3 regions of the Rhodococcus sp. 27YEA15 genome follow, and region 1 is predicted to be linked to each of the others. Evidence: riboswitches for the same ligand, from Rfam matches in the RefSeq annotation. Region 1 holds a riboswitch; each other region holds the start of a gene.
What was found. A riboswitch is a leader RNA that binds a small molecule or an ion and turns the genes downstream of it on or off. The one in region 1 is predicted to bind cobalamin.

Region 1 (4,197 bases):
CGGATCGGCGTGACGTCCGCAGGCGGACCGCCGAGGTGACCGAAGACTATCGAGGTCACCTCGGCGACGGACAGCCCGGCAGGGCCGAGGGTGATCGCACACGCGATCGACGCCGTCAGTGCGATCGCACCGAACACCCACAGCCCTGCCACGGCAGCGGAATTCCGACGCAGACGCAGACGGGTCATCTCGCGCCGGTCATTTCACGCCGTAAACCACGTAGTCGTCGAAGAACTGCCATACCGTTCCGGACTCGGAGAACCCGGCCTGGTTCAGTGCAGCGACGTGGAAGTCCACTGCGGTGGTCGGCGGGGCGTCGCGTCCGGCGAACCGCCGCTCACGCTCGGCGACCAACGCGTCGATGCCCGGCACTGCGCGCACCGTCTCCCACCACGCGTCCCAGGTGGGAGCACCGCCTGAGAACGAGGTGTGCTGCGTCTGCTCGTCGTGGCGCGCTGCCCACCGGCGGGCTACCGGTGTACGGGAGTCGAAGCGGAAGTGGTCCCCGTTGAGGAGAACACCACCCGGTGTCAACACATCGCAGACCTGTCGGTACAGCTCGACGAGCTGATGGGGGAGCAGCCAGTGCAGGGCAGTGGTGGAGACCATCGCGTGTACCGGAACATCGATCGCGTCCGCCCAGTTCGTGTCGAGAAGGTCGGCGTCGAGAAGTGTCAACCGGTCGTCGAAGCGGGTGGTGGAGCGTCGGGCCAATTCGAGCAGCATCGGATCGTGGTCGATCCCGATCACCGACGCGTCGGTGAACCGGTCCAGGATTCGAACACCCAGCGAACCCGGGCCGCACGCCAGATCCACTACCGTGAACGGGTTCTCCGCACAGTGCAATTCGAGAGTGTCGAGAATGACGTCGAAACGCTGCTCGCGTCCGGCGATGTACGCGCTCTGCTGGGCGTCCCAGTCCTTCACGAGCGCTGCGTAGTCGACGCAGGGGTGGTCGACGCAGGGGTGGTCGACGGACATCTAGATCACGCCCAGCGTGCGCAGACCGTCGGCAACCTGCTCGATACCGCCGATGTTACGGATGGACGGGTCCATGGTGGTGCCGTCCAGAATGATGTACCGCTTGTTTTGCACCGCAGTCAGTTTGCTTGCGACAGGATCGGATTCGAGGAACGCGATCTTGTCGGCTGCGCTGTCGCCGTCACCGCCGCGATCGAGGTCGGCGAGAACCAGGACAGTCGGATCGCGGTCCAGGATGCTCTCCCAGCCGATTTCGGGCCAATACTGACGGTTGTCGTCGAAGGCGTTCTTCGCGCCCACCGCGTCGGTCATGATGCCGGGGGCGCCGCAGCAACCGGCGAAGTACGGGGTCTTGGTGGCGGCATACCACCAACCGAGAGTGACATCGTCCGCGCCCAGAGCTTTGGTTGCGGTGTCCGCTCGGCTCTTCAGAGAGTCGATCAGTTCCTTGCCCTTGTCGCTGACGTCGAACAGCTGTGCCACCTGGGTGATCTCGCTGTACATGTCTGCGAGCTCGAGTGGCCGGTCCTGCTCGGCGTCCTGGCCGGAGCATTCGCTGGGGGACTGGTACGTCTTGACCCCCAGATCCGTGAACCGGCTGCGATCGGCAATTCCCTCGGAGGTGAACGTGTAGTTGAAGGTGGTGTAGACGAAGTCGGGTTCACGTTCGAGGACGCTCTCGAAGGACGGGAACTCGGTGTCGAATGCCTTCACCTGATCCCGCGCCGAACGGAGGTCCGGCAGAACGTCGTCGTCGCTCATCGCGTAACCGACCATGCGGTCCTGCAGGCCAAGCGCCAGCATCAACTCGACAGCTGGTTGGTTCACGGCGATCGCACGCTCGATCGGCTTGTCCACCGTGACGGCCTGGCCGCAGTTCTGCACGGATACGGTCACTGAATCGGAGATCGACGCGGTGGAGTCCTTGCCGGACGAACAGCCCATCAAGGTGGCGCCGAGCAGGAGAGCGGCGGCGGCACCGGAGAGGTGTGCACGGGAAAGCGACATACAGGCTCATTCTCGCAGGGGGCTCGTTCGCGGAGCCCGACACGGGGTGAGCAGATGCCGGGTGGCACCTGCTGCCAGCCGGTCTTCGGACTCGGGATCGTTCCACCCAGGCGCCTTCCCAGATATTCATCCAGTGGCATATGCCCGGGCGGTCACCCTCACCGCTGCGCGTCAGTTCCGGAATTACACCGGATTCCCTGACCCCTCGTGTGAGGGGTCTGCTGGCGTACAGGAACTTATCACCAGGTCGGAGGCCTGGATGTGGTCAGGTCGCGTCGTCTCCTCGACGACGCAGTCGCGCACCTACCAGTTTGCCAGGTATGCGCAGCTCGGCCGTTAGCCGGCGACTGCTCTCGCCTGCGGCAGGCGAGAGCAGTCGGCAGTGCAGCCTGTCAGGACGCGGTACCGACCGCATTGCGTAGATGTTCGGCGAAGGATCGTGCCGACTCCAGATCGGAGTCGTTCGGTCTACCCTTTCGTAATCCGCCGACGAGCTTGAACGGTAGGAAGGTGTCGAAGGCGCGCGCGGAAAAGCCGCCGACCACCTCGAATCCTTTCTGCTCGAGCGAGTCGACCATTGGTCCGGAAAATCGGTGGATCCGCGACTCGGGAAATCCGCTGGTTGCGAAGACGAATGCCTTGCGTTGCGGCTGAGCGGGCAGCGTGTCGACGAACGCGCGTAGTTGTGAATGGAACGACCCGAGGTAGATGCCGGACCCGAATCCCACGAGATCGTAGGCGGCGAGTTCAGTGGCGTCGAACTGCCCGGGATCGACCACTCGGGCTTGCAACACATCACCGATCGCATCGGCGATCTTTTTCGTATTGCCGTGAGAAACGGAGGTGCACACTATGATTGCTTTCACGACGTACTCCTGTGTATTACCGTTCGGGGTGTGTTCCCGTTCGCGATGAACTGGTTTCGGTCCGTGGTTCGAATCGCCCGGAGTACATCCTAGCCGGAAAGGGAACCGGCTTCGCCATGGCCCGCGGTCCTGGTGGAGAGTCGATCTGTGCGGCACCGGTCGGTAGGACAGGCTGGGCGCACGGATTCGCTCGAGGTGTTGCAGGCATCGTTTCGATCATCGATGATTCCATGAATTACACACTTGTACATAGGAGTTCATTGCCGATTCGGAACCTCATGTAGCGTCGACGGGAGGCCGAATCGTTTCTTTCTCAGTCGAATTCATTGCGTAGCAGTGATTCATGGCTGGGTGATCAGGTTGCAGTGCCGATGTGGAGTGGGTGTTCGAGTCGTCTCGCGATCTGCGGGAGTCGGTCGATGCGAGATGAACCTGAAACGTATGTTGCGAACAAAATTGCGGAATCGGCATTGTCGTCTGTTCGACCTATGTTGTCCTCCAGCTATTTTCACCACCTTCTTGAAGGAGTCGAAACGTTCTCGGCAGAAGTGAATGGAGTGAGACCTTATTCAGGGGTTCTGCAGGGCCGACGCTATCGGTGCGATTTCGGGATCGAGGGGACGGAAATGTCGAGATCACTCTGTGGATGTCGGCATGGAGCTCCATGTGAGGGGTCGTCAACGGTGGGGAGTCGATCGTGTTTCGACGATGGAAAGTAGGCCGCGCCCTGCGCAAGCGAGAAGCTGCCGCAATCTCGCAGGCGCCCCCGTCGACCGAAGCTCGCAGTTGAGGCCGTCGACCACCTGACGGGAGGTATGCAGGTCATCTCCGGCCACGAACCTGCACCTGACTGTTTCTCGAGTGTCAATTGCAAAGGAGATCGACCATGTGCTGCGACAACAGGTGCCGTGACTGTGCGCACGGAAAATGCTCTGTCTGCAATGCTCTGTCTGCAATGGGGACGGAAAGGTCTGGGGGACTTTCGGGAACTGCACGCGATGCCATGGCCAGGGCGGTACGCCGTGCGCACGGCATCGCTGAACCGCGTCCGCGGCACCTGCACTGCGATGTGAGTGCAGGGCGGGCGGAGACCTTCGAGCGAGGATCGAATCACGTCTCGCACGACGCCCCCGGCCGGATACGGTCTGCCGACCGTATCCGGCCTTTCCTTGGCGTCAGCTCTCGGCGAGGTGTCGAAAGCCGACGTGTCATGCCGGGTGGGTGGGCAGGGCTCGCTCTCGCGCCGGTCGAGGCTGCACGGTCCTCTCGACCAGTGGGAACAATCGGAGCCCACCGACTGCTGAAAGAAATCTGACGCCTCGGGAATTGATTCGAAGCCAGG
Region 2 (4,197 bases), 2.8 Mb from region 1:
AAGCAGTCGGATCGCCCTGGTACCCACCATGAATCCCGCAAGGTGCGGAATCAGCAACCCGATGAATCCGATACCACCGGCAACACTGACAGCGGCTCCGGCAAGTACGGACACTGCCAGCAACGACAGCACCCGAAAACGGCGCACGTTCATACCGAGAGCCGCAGCGCCGTCGTCACCGGTCTGCAGCACGTCCATCCATTTGGCACTGAGCAACAGGGCAATACCGATCACCAGCAGGGTCAGCGTCGGAAACGTCAGTGTCGACCAGCGGGCGTCACCGAATCCACCCGCCAGCCAGTGCATCAGGCCGGTGATATGACGCTCGTCTGCCACGACGAGCATGACGAAGGTGATGAGGGCCGAAAATATCTGCCCCAGCGCCACACCCACCAAGATGATCGCCGTCGGCTGTGGATATCGGCCGCCGATGAGCAAGGCGAGGAAGAGCGGAATCATGGCGCCGACGAAAGCGGCCACCGGAATGGTGAAAACACCGAGTACACCTGATCCGATACCGAGAACGCTGACCAGCACAACCATGAACCCGGCGCCGGACGAGACACCGAGGAGGTACGGATCGGCCAGGGGATTTCGGGTGACGGCCTGCGCCACGGCGCCTGCCATGGCCAATGACGCGCCGACCACCGCGGCGGTGAGCGCGCGGGGCAGGCGGGAGTCGATCACAATCGACTCCCGCGCCGGTGTCCACCAGGTCTCGAAACTTCCCGGGAGCATGCGCGAGCCGACTATGGCCCACACGTCGCCGACCGGAATACGTACCGAGCCGAACGAGACTGCCAATCCCATCACCACAGCCAGAGCTACGGCAAGCCCCAGCAGTAGCGCCGAGTACCCGGACCGGGTGCGCATCACGGTGTCGTGACCACGCCCGGATGCAGCGCCGCTGCAATGGTTTGAGCCGACCGCACCAGACGGGGGCTCTCGAAGAAGTCGGAGAGCGGGACAACCACGAACCGATTCTGTTGAACGGCCGGAGTGGTAGCCATGACCGGGTGCGACTTGAGGAAATCGATCTTCTGCTCGGCGGACTCGTCGCCGTAGTCGAGGACGACTACCGCCTGCGGAGCGCGTTCACCGACAACTTCCCACGTGGTCTTGACGTATGGCCGCTCACCTTCGGAATAGATGTTCGATGCCCCGGCGTAGTCGCCTACCAACTGACCGACACCGACTCCACCGATCGTCGTCGGCACGTCCTTGCCGCCGTCGTAGAAGAAGGTCGGCACGACCGGGGTGTCGGCAACAGCAGCCTTCACCGCGTCAAGTCCGCCGACAACCTGCTCGGTTACCGCAGCAGCACCTTCCTCGACACCGAGAACTCGGCCCAACTGCGAGTAATCGTTCTCGAGCATCGAGATGTCCGGAAATCCCTTACCGCAATATTCGGAGAACAGAAAGGTATTGATTCCCCGCTCCGCGAACAGCTCTCGGGACCGGCCTTCCTTCTCTTGGAAGGCACTGCTCATGCCGCCCACGATCAGATCCGGGTCCAGATCGAGTATCTGTTCTGCAGTGGGGTACTCCTTGGCCAGGTTGGTGATCTTGGCGAACTGTTCTGCGGTTTCCGGCGTGGGAGTGGCATTGCCGTAACCCATTCCGACGATCCGATCCCCGACGCCCATCTCTATGAGTACCTCGGTGACGTGGTTGTTCATGGTGACGATGCGCTGTGGAGGTGCGTCGAAGGTTTCTTCACGATCACAGTTGGTGATCGTGACTGGTTGCGCGAAGGATTCGGTGGATGCCGAGTCCTGGGCCGCATCGCCCTTCGAACAACCGGCAGCGACGAGAGCGACCGCGAACAACGACACTGCGGCGCGAACTGGGGTGAATTTCGGTGACACGAGGACCTCGAAAGGGGGCTCAGAGCCACGAAGGAGAACCCGGCGAACTCTCGGGCCCACATACCGTCACGGGCCAGAGCTCCCGCTGGACTTCCGTTTCGTAGACCACGACGAATGGGATGTCGCACACCACCCGGCGGGTAATCGGGCTCGTCCGCACCCGGCGAATACCGAGTGCCGACCTACCGTTGCGGGTCAGCGCCGGATTCGGACCGGCTTCCCCCACACGCGTGGCTTGCAAGTGCTTGAAAGCAGTATGCACGACGCTTCCGGAAGAAGACCAAACGACCACTACAGTCGACCTCGAACCGAACCGTCACCACACCGGAGTTGATCAATGACACGCTGGGCCCATATCGTCGTAGCTCGAAAATGGTGGGTTCTGTCCCTCGCGGTTCTGATAGTTCTCATCAGCGGTGTGTGGGGCCTGGGAGTGTTCGGCAAACTCGGTCAAGGCGGATTCATCGATCCGGGTAGCGACTCCGCGAAGGTCGCGAACATCATCGAGGACAACCTCGGACCGCAGACCCCGGACATCATCGCTCTCTACACCCCGTCCGACGGCGGCAGCCTCGACGACATCGGTCCGGCGGTGAACACCGTCATCGACGCGTTTGAGGCCGACGTACCGACGGCAGCGGTGAAGTCCTACTGGACTGCCGACGCCACCACCCGCGCAAACCTGCTCTCGCACGACGGACGAACCGGCGCCGTCGCCATCACCTTGGCACCGGACTCGGGCGTCACCGCTGCGGGCTTCGCCGATGTGCTCACCACCCTCGACGTGCCAGGAGCCGATGCGCAATTCGCGGGCAACACCGTGGTAGGCATTGCGTTCAACACCAAACTCGAACAGGATCTGGTGGTCGCCGAGGCCATCGCCATCCCGATCACATTGGTGTTGCTGGTGTTCATCTTCGGTGGGATCGTCGCGGCGGCGGTCCCGGTATTCGTCGGAATCCTCAGCGTTCTCAGTGCTCTCGCAGTGCTTCGGCTCCTGACGTTGTTGACCGAGGTGTCGTCGTTCTCGATCAACGTCGCCTCCTTGCTGGGCTTGGGACTGGCCATCGACTACGGACTGTTCGTCGTCGGCCGTTTCCGTGAGGAATTGAATGCGGGGTCGGAACCGGGTGCTGCTGCGAGACGAACCCTTCTCACCGCGGGTCGAACAGTCATGTTCTCCGGATTACTTCTCATCTGCGCGTTCAGCGGCATGCTCGTCTTTCCCCAAGAGGTCATCAAGTCCCTGGGCTTCGGAGCCATCGCAGCAGTGCTCAGCGCGGCAGTCCTCTCGCTCACCGCTGTTCCGGCTTTGTTGGCCGTCCTCGGCCATCGCATCAATGCCTGGACCTGGCGCAAGGATGCCGCCCAACGCGGTGAGGAACGCTCACAACGGTTCTGGGGTCGAGTCGCTTCCTGGGTGATGAAACGCCCCGTCGCCGTCTCCGTCACCATCGTCGCCATTCTTCTGGTAATGGCGTCGCCGCTTCTCGGTGCACGCCTGGGCGAACTCTCGTACACCGCTCTACCGGACAATGATCCAGCTCGTATCGCGACGGACACCCTTGTCAACGACTTTCCGCAGACCGGCAACGGGGCCACGCTGATCTTGCAGGCAGAAGGTGCCTCGACGCTCAATCCTGCCGAAGGCGCGGCGATAGCCGAAGCCGCCGGACAGGTGGACGGTATCGGCCAGGCAATCGTGGTCGCCAGTACGGCCAAACTGGTGGCCGTCCAGGCTTTCTACAGTGAAGGCTCCACTCCGGAGTCGCAGAGCGCCGCAGTCACCGATCTGCGGGCCATCTCGGCTCCGGACGGAACCCGACTCCTGGTCGGCGGCGGTCAGGCAATGATCGACGACGGCAACAACGCCGTCTTGCACTGGCTGCCTGTCATGGTTCTCATCATGGTGGGCTCGACGTTGATCTTGTTGTTCCTCGCGTTCGGTTCCGTGGTGTTGCCCATCAAGGCCGTGCTGATGGCAGCTCTGAGTCTGGCCACCACATTCGGCGTCCTGACGTTCGTCTTCCAGGACGGTCACGGAGTGCAATTGCTCGGTGTCAGTCAGACACCGCTTGAGGCGACGTTCGTCGTACTGATCCTGGCAGTCGTCTTCGGGTTGTCCACGGACTACGAAGTCTTCCTGATGTCACGCATGGTCGAAGCGAAAAACGGTGGTGCGACCACGGAAGAGGCCGTCAGGTTCGGGGCCGAGCGCACGGGACGCATCGTGACGGCGGCCGCATTGCTGCTGATCGTGGTGACAGGCGCCTTCGCGATGTCCGGACTGTCGGTGATGAAGTTCCTCGGCGTCGGCATGATCGTGGCT
Region 3 (4,197 bases), on a different contig from region 1:
CAGCAGGACGACTACTCGTTGACCGACGAGTACTTCGGGAAGATGGGTCTCCAGGTCAGGTACTTCCTGCCGCCCGGCGGTGTCGCCCCGCTCGCGTTCTACTTCCGCGGCGATCTGCTCAGCGACTACACCGACCTGCAGCTCATCGGCACGATCAGCGTGATGGAGACCTTCCAGAGGATCTATCGGCCGGAGATCTACAACGCGAACTCGCCCGCCGCTCGGATCTACCGACCGACCCTGGATCAGCCGGACTACTCGCCTACCCCGATCGTCTACGACCGCGTCGAACGCGGTCAGCTGGCAACCAAGCAGGGCAAGTACGCGGAAGACCACTTTGTGAAGCCCCACCGCGAGCTACTCGAACAGTGGGCCGCCCGCTTCCCTGTTCTCGTCGGATGATCACCGGAGGAAGGTCGACCATGAACCAGATCATGCCCACGTCCACCGTCGGCAGCCTGCCCAAGCCCTCGTGGCTCGCCCGGCCTGAAACTCTCTGGGCGCCCTGGAAGTTGCAGGGCGATGAGTTGGTCGAAGGCAAGCAAGATGCACTGCGCATCGCCGCCAAGGAACAGAGCGATCGCGGTATCGACATCGTCAGCGACGGAGAGCAGACCCGTCAGCACTTCGTGACGACGTTCATCGAGCATCTCGACGGGGTCGACTTCGAGCAGCGCGAGACGGTTCGGATCCGCAATCGTTACGACGCGAGTGTGCCTACCGTGGTCGGCGCAGTGAGCCGCTCCAAGCCGGTCTTCGTCGACGACGCGAGATTCCTCCGGCAGCAGACCGATCAGCCGATCAAGTGGGCACTCCCCGGCCCCATGACGATGATCGACACGCTGTACGACGGCCACTACAAGAGCCGCGAGAAGCTGGCGTGGGAGTTCGCGACGATCCTCAACCAGGAGGCACGAGACCTGGAGGCTGCGGGGGTCGACATCATCCAGTTCGACGAGCCAGCGTTCAACGTCTACTTCGATGAGATGAAGGACTGGGGCGTGGCGACGTTGGAAAGGGCAACAGAGGGATTACGTGCGGAGACCGCAGTACACATCTGCTACGGCTACGGGATCAAGGCGAACACCGACTGGAAGGCCACCCTCGGCTCGGAGTGGCGACAGTACGAGGAGTCGTTCCCCCTCCTACAGCAGTCCAGCATCGGCATCATCTCGCTGGAATGCCACAACTCCCATGTCCCGATCGACCTCGTCGAACTCGTCCGGGGCAAGAAGGTCATGATCGGTGCCATCGACGTGGCGAACGGGAAGATCGAGACTCCGGAGGAAGTCGCCGACACCATCCGGAACACTCTCAGGTTCGTCGACGCGGACAAGCTTCTGCCGAGCACGAACTGCGGCATGGCGCCCTTCCCCCGGGACATCGCACTGGCGAAGTTAAGCGCGCTCAGCGCGGGTACGCGCATCGTTCGTGAGGAGCTATCGGCCGCGAAGCCTTAACCTATTGGGGCCGCATCTCACCGATTAAGAACAATGTTTGATGCGAGATGCTGGGTATGTGCTGCGCGCCGATGAGAGCATTTGATCGGCAAACCGGACTTTCCACGTATGGACCCTCGGCAAAGACGATGTGACGTCAGCTATGGGATCCGAAGGAGATGATGATGGCGTGGTGGTCGGTGAATGCCATCAGGATTGATTTTTTGAAGAACTGGACTGAGCGGCGGACCCCGACCCTCAGGAATCAGAAAGCACCGAATGCCCCATCAAGAAGTGGCGTGCCTCTACTCCCGGATCATCATTGATTTAGCGGGTGCTAAGTTTCCTCGTGCAGGGAACACCGGTGTGAATCCGGGGCTGTCCCGCAACTGTCACCGAGTAGCAGACCTTCAATGCACTGGCCACGACCTCCCTGGGTTGGAAGGCCGAAGGCGAGTGTTGATCCGGAAGCCAGGACACCTGCACCCCAACAGGTTCACGTCACGAGGATGAATAATGCGAGCGCTCACTCGCCGCGATCGGCTCACCGCCGAGCGGCTACCCAGTCATACCCCCAACCAGTCACCGAACGCACGCAGGTTGGGGTGCAAGATCGTCACCACCGCGATCCTGGTCTCCGCGCTCGTCATCGGCGGATGTTCATCGAATGGGGACACCGGTTCCACGGGATCTTCCTCGCAGGCCAGTGCTCTGCGCGCCGATGGAGACGGCATTCTCACGATCTACAACTCCTACAAGATCGCGGGGCTCGATCCAGCGGGGACGGGAACCAACTGGCTCTTCGACTGGGGTGTCGCAGAGAACCTGCTCCAGGTCACCGACACCGGCGAGATCAAGCCTTGGCTCGCGGAGGATGTTTCGCGTGACGGTGACACCCGATGGGTGGTTTCCTTGCGTGACGGTGTGACGTTCCAGAACGGGAACCCAGTAGATGCTCAGGCCGTTGCGGCTGCACTGACCAGGCAGATCAGTAAGTCCACCGCTGCGCAGGTCTACCTCGATCCGGCCACGGTGGTCACCGCCGAAGGCGGCAAGGTCGTGCTCACCACGCCGGAGCCGAACGCTATGGTTCCAGCGGCGCTGGCCGCTCGCGACAATTCGCTGCAGATCTACGACGTTGCCATCATGGACGCAGCCGGCGGCGATTCCACCAAAATCGTCGGCGCCGGCGCGTACTCCGGCCCCTATTCGATTACCGAGTGGAGCCCCGAGAATCTCGTTCTGGCGCCGTTCGCGAAGCACTGGGAAGGGACCCCGCCGCTGCAAGGCGTGCACGTGAAGGTTGTCGCGGACGAGCAGGCTCGATTAGCCGGCGTCCAGAGCGGCGAAGCCGACATGGCGTTCTACCCATCCACTTCAGCGAAGTTGGAACTGCAGTCGAACCCGGATATCAGTGTGTTGTCCTCGAAGTTGGCGTTGCAGTCGTTGCTGGTCGAGATGAACCTCAAGTCGGGGATCTTCACCGATACCGACGTCCGGAAGGCTTTCACCTCGGCGATCGATTACCAGGGAATCGCAGATGGTGTGGGCAACGGTCAGTTCGAAGCTGCTACCGGGTTGTATCCCGATGCGATGGATTTCGCAGTCGACAATCAGCATTTCGACCTACCGGCGGCGAAAGCGCTCCTCGACGGGGCTGGCTGGGTTCCCGGTGAGGGCGGCCTCCGTGAGAAGAACGGTCAGAAGCTGGTCGTACGATTCGTCACCCAAGCTCAGGGGCCCGAGACCAATGACGTCGCTATCGCGATGAAGGATCAGGTGGCCAAGGCGGGCTTCGATCTGCAGATCGACAATGCCGAGGACTCCGCAGCAGTGAAGAAAAATGCTGAGGGCTGGGAGGCATCGGTGGCGCTGAGTGGTTCGCTCTCTGGCACAGCTGATCCGATTCAGCCGTACCTGGTGCGTTGGACGACCGGCGGCTCCTCCAACGCGCAGGGCATAGCGAATCCCGTCATCGACGAGATCGGCGCGAAACTGCGTACCGAGTTCGACGATCAGGCCCGCAACAACCTCCTCGAACAGGCACAGGGCATTCTCGTCGAGGATCAGGCGTATGTCGTCGCCGGCACCTACAAGTACTTCACCGTTGTGACCGGACCCGAGTGGGCCGACTACCAGGTGTCGAGTGTTCGTCGGCACATCACGAGCACTACCGGACAGTAGCGACGGTCCCTTCGATGCGAGTTCTCGTACTCGTACGGCGCCGGGCGACGGAAGCGTTGATCACCTTGTTGGGCGCCAGTGTTCTGATCTGGTGCCTGCTTCCGCTTGCTCCTGGAGACCCTGCGCGAATGATCCTTGTCGCGCAGGGTATTCCGGAGCCCAATCCAGCTCAACTAGCTGAACTCAGTGAGCGCCTTCACCTGGACTCTCCTTTGTTCTCGCAGTATCTGCATTGGTTGTGGAATTGCCTTCGTGGCGATTTCGGGTATTCGTTCGCCTCCGGCCGACCTGTGGGCGACGAGTTCCTCTCGCGGTTACCGGCCAGTTTGCGGCTTGCACTGGTGGCGTTGGTGATTGCGGTGCTCTTGACGGTGGTCCTCGGAGTCGTCGGAGCATACTGCCGCGGCCGGTGGCCTGATTACGCCGCGCAGGGCTTCGCGTTGCTCTCGGCATCTATTCCCGGTTTCGTGGTGGCTTTGCTGTTGATTCAGGTGTTCGTCATCGATCTCGGGTACGGCAAAGCCGTCCTCGATGGTCAGTGGAGCCAGACATGGATGCCGGCCTTGTGTCTCGC

Region 2: linked by a shared signal. The riboswitch ahead of ABH922_RS15540 (ABC transporter substrate-binding protein) and the one ahead of ABH922_RS02355 (ABC transporter substrate-binding protein) in region 1 are both predicted to bind cobalamin.
Region 3: linked by a shared signal. The riboswitch ahead of ABH922_RS28175 (ABC transporter substrate-binding protein) and the one ahead of ABH922_RS02355 (ABC transporter substrate-binding protein) in region 1 are both predicted to bind cobalamin.

Annotation. Positions count from the first base shown of each region.
Region 1 covers NZ_JBMHHW010000001.1:503,501-507,697, forward strand. The annotation lists gene ABH922_RS02345 (FecCD family ABC transporter permease) at 1-188, opposite strand, end outside; gene ABH922_RS02350 (class I SAM-dependent methyltransferase) at 199-981, opposite strand; gene ABH922_RS02355 (ABC transporter substrate-binding protein) at 982-1,989, opposite strand; cobalamin riboswitch at 2,049-2,230, opposite strand; gene ABH922_RS02360 (flavodoxin family protein) at 2,382-2,855, opposite strand.
Region 2 covers NZ_JBMHHW010000001.1:3,276,193-3,280,389, forward strand. The annotation lists gene ABH922_RS15535 (FecCD family ABC transporter permease) at 1-873, opposite strand, end outside; gene ABH922_RS15540 (ABC transporter substrate-binding protein) at 873-1,868, opposite strand; cobalamin riboswitch at 1,987-2,157, opposite strand; gene ABH922_RS15545 (MMPL family transporter) at 2,206-4,197, shown strand, end outside.
Region 3 covers NZ_JBMHHW010000002.1:676,799-680,995, reverse strand. The annotation lists gene ABH922_RS28185 (putative oxygenase MesX) at 1-402, shown strand, start outside; gene ABH922_RS28180 (methionine synthase) at 423-1,460, shown strand; cobalamin riboswitch at 1,757-1,941, shown strand; gene ABH922_RS28175 (ABC transporter substrate-binding protein) at 1,956-3,623, shown strand; gene ABH922_RS28170 (ABC transporter permease) at 3,638-4,197, shown strand, end outside.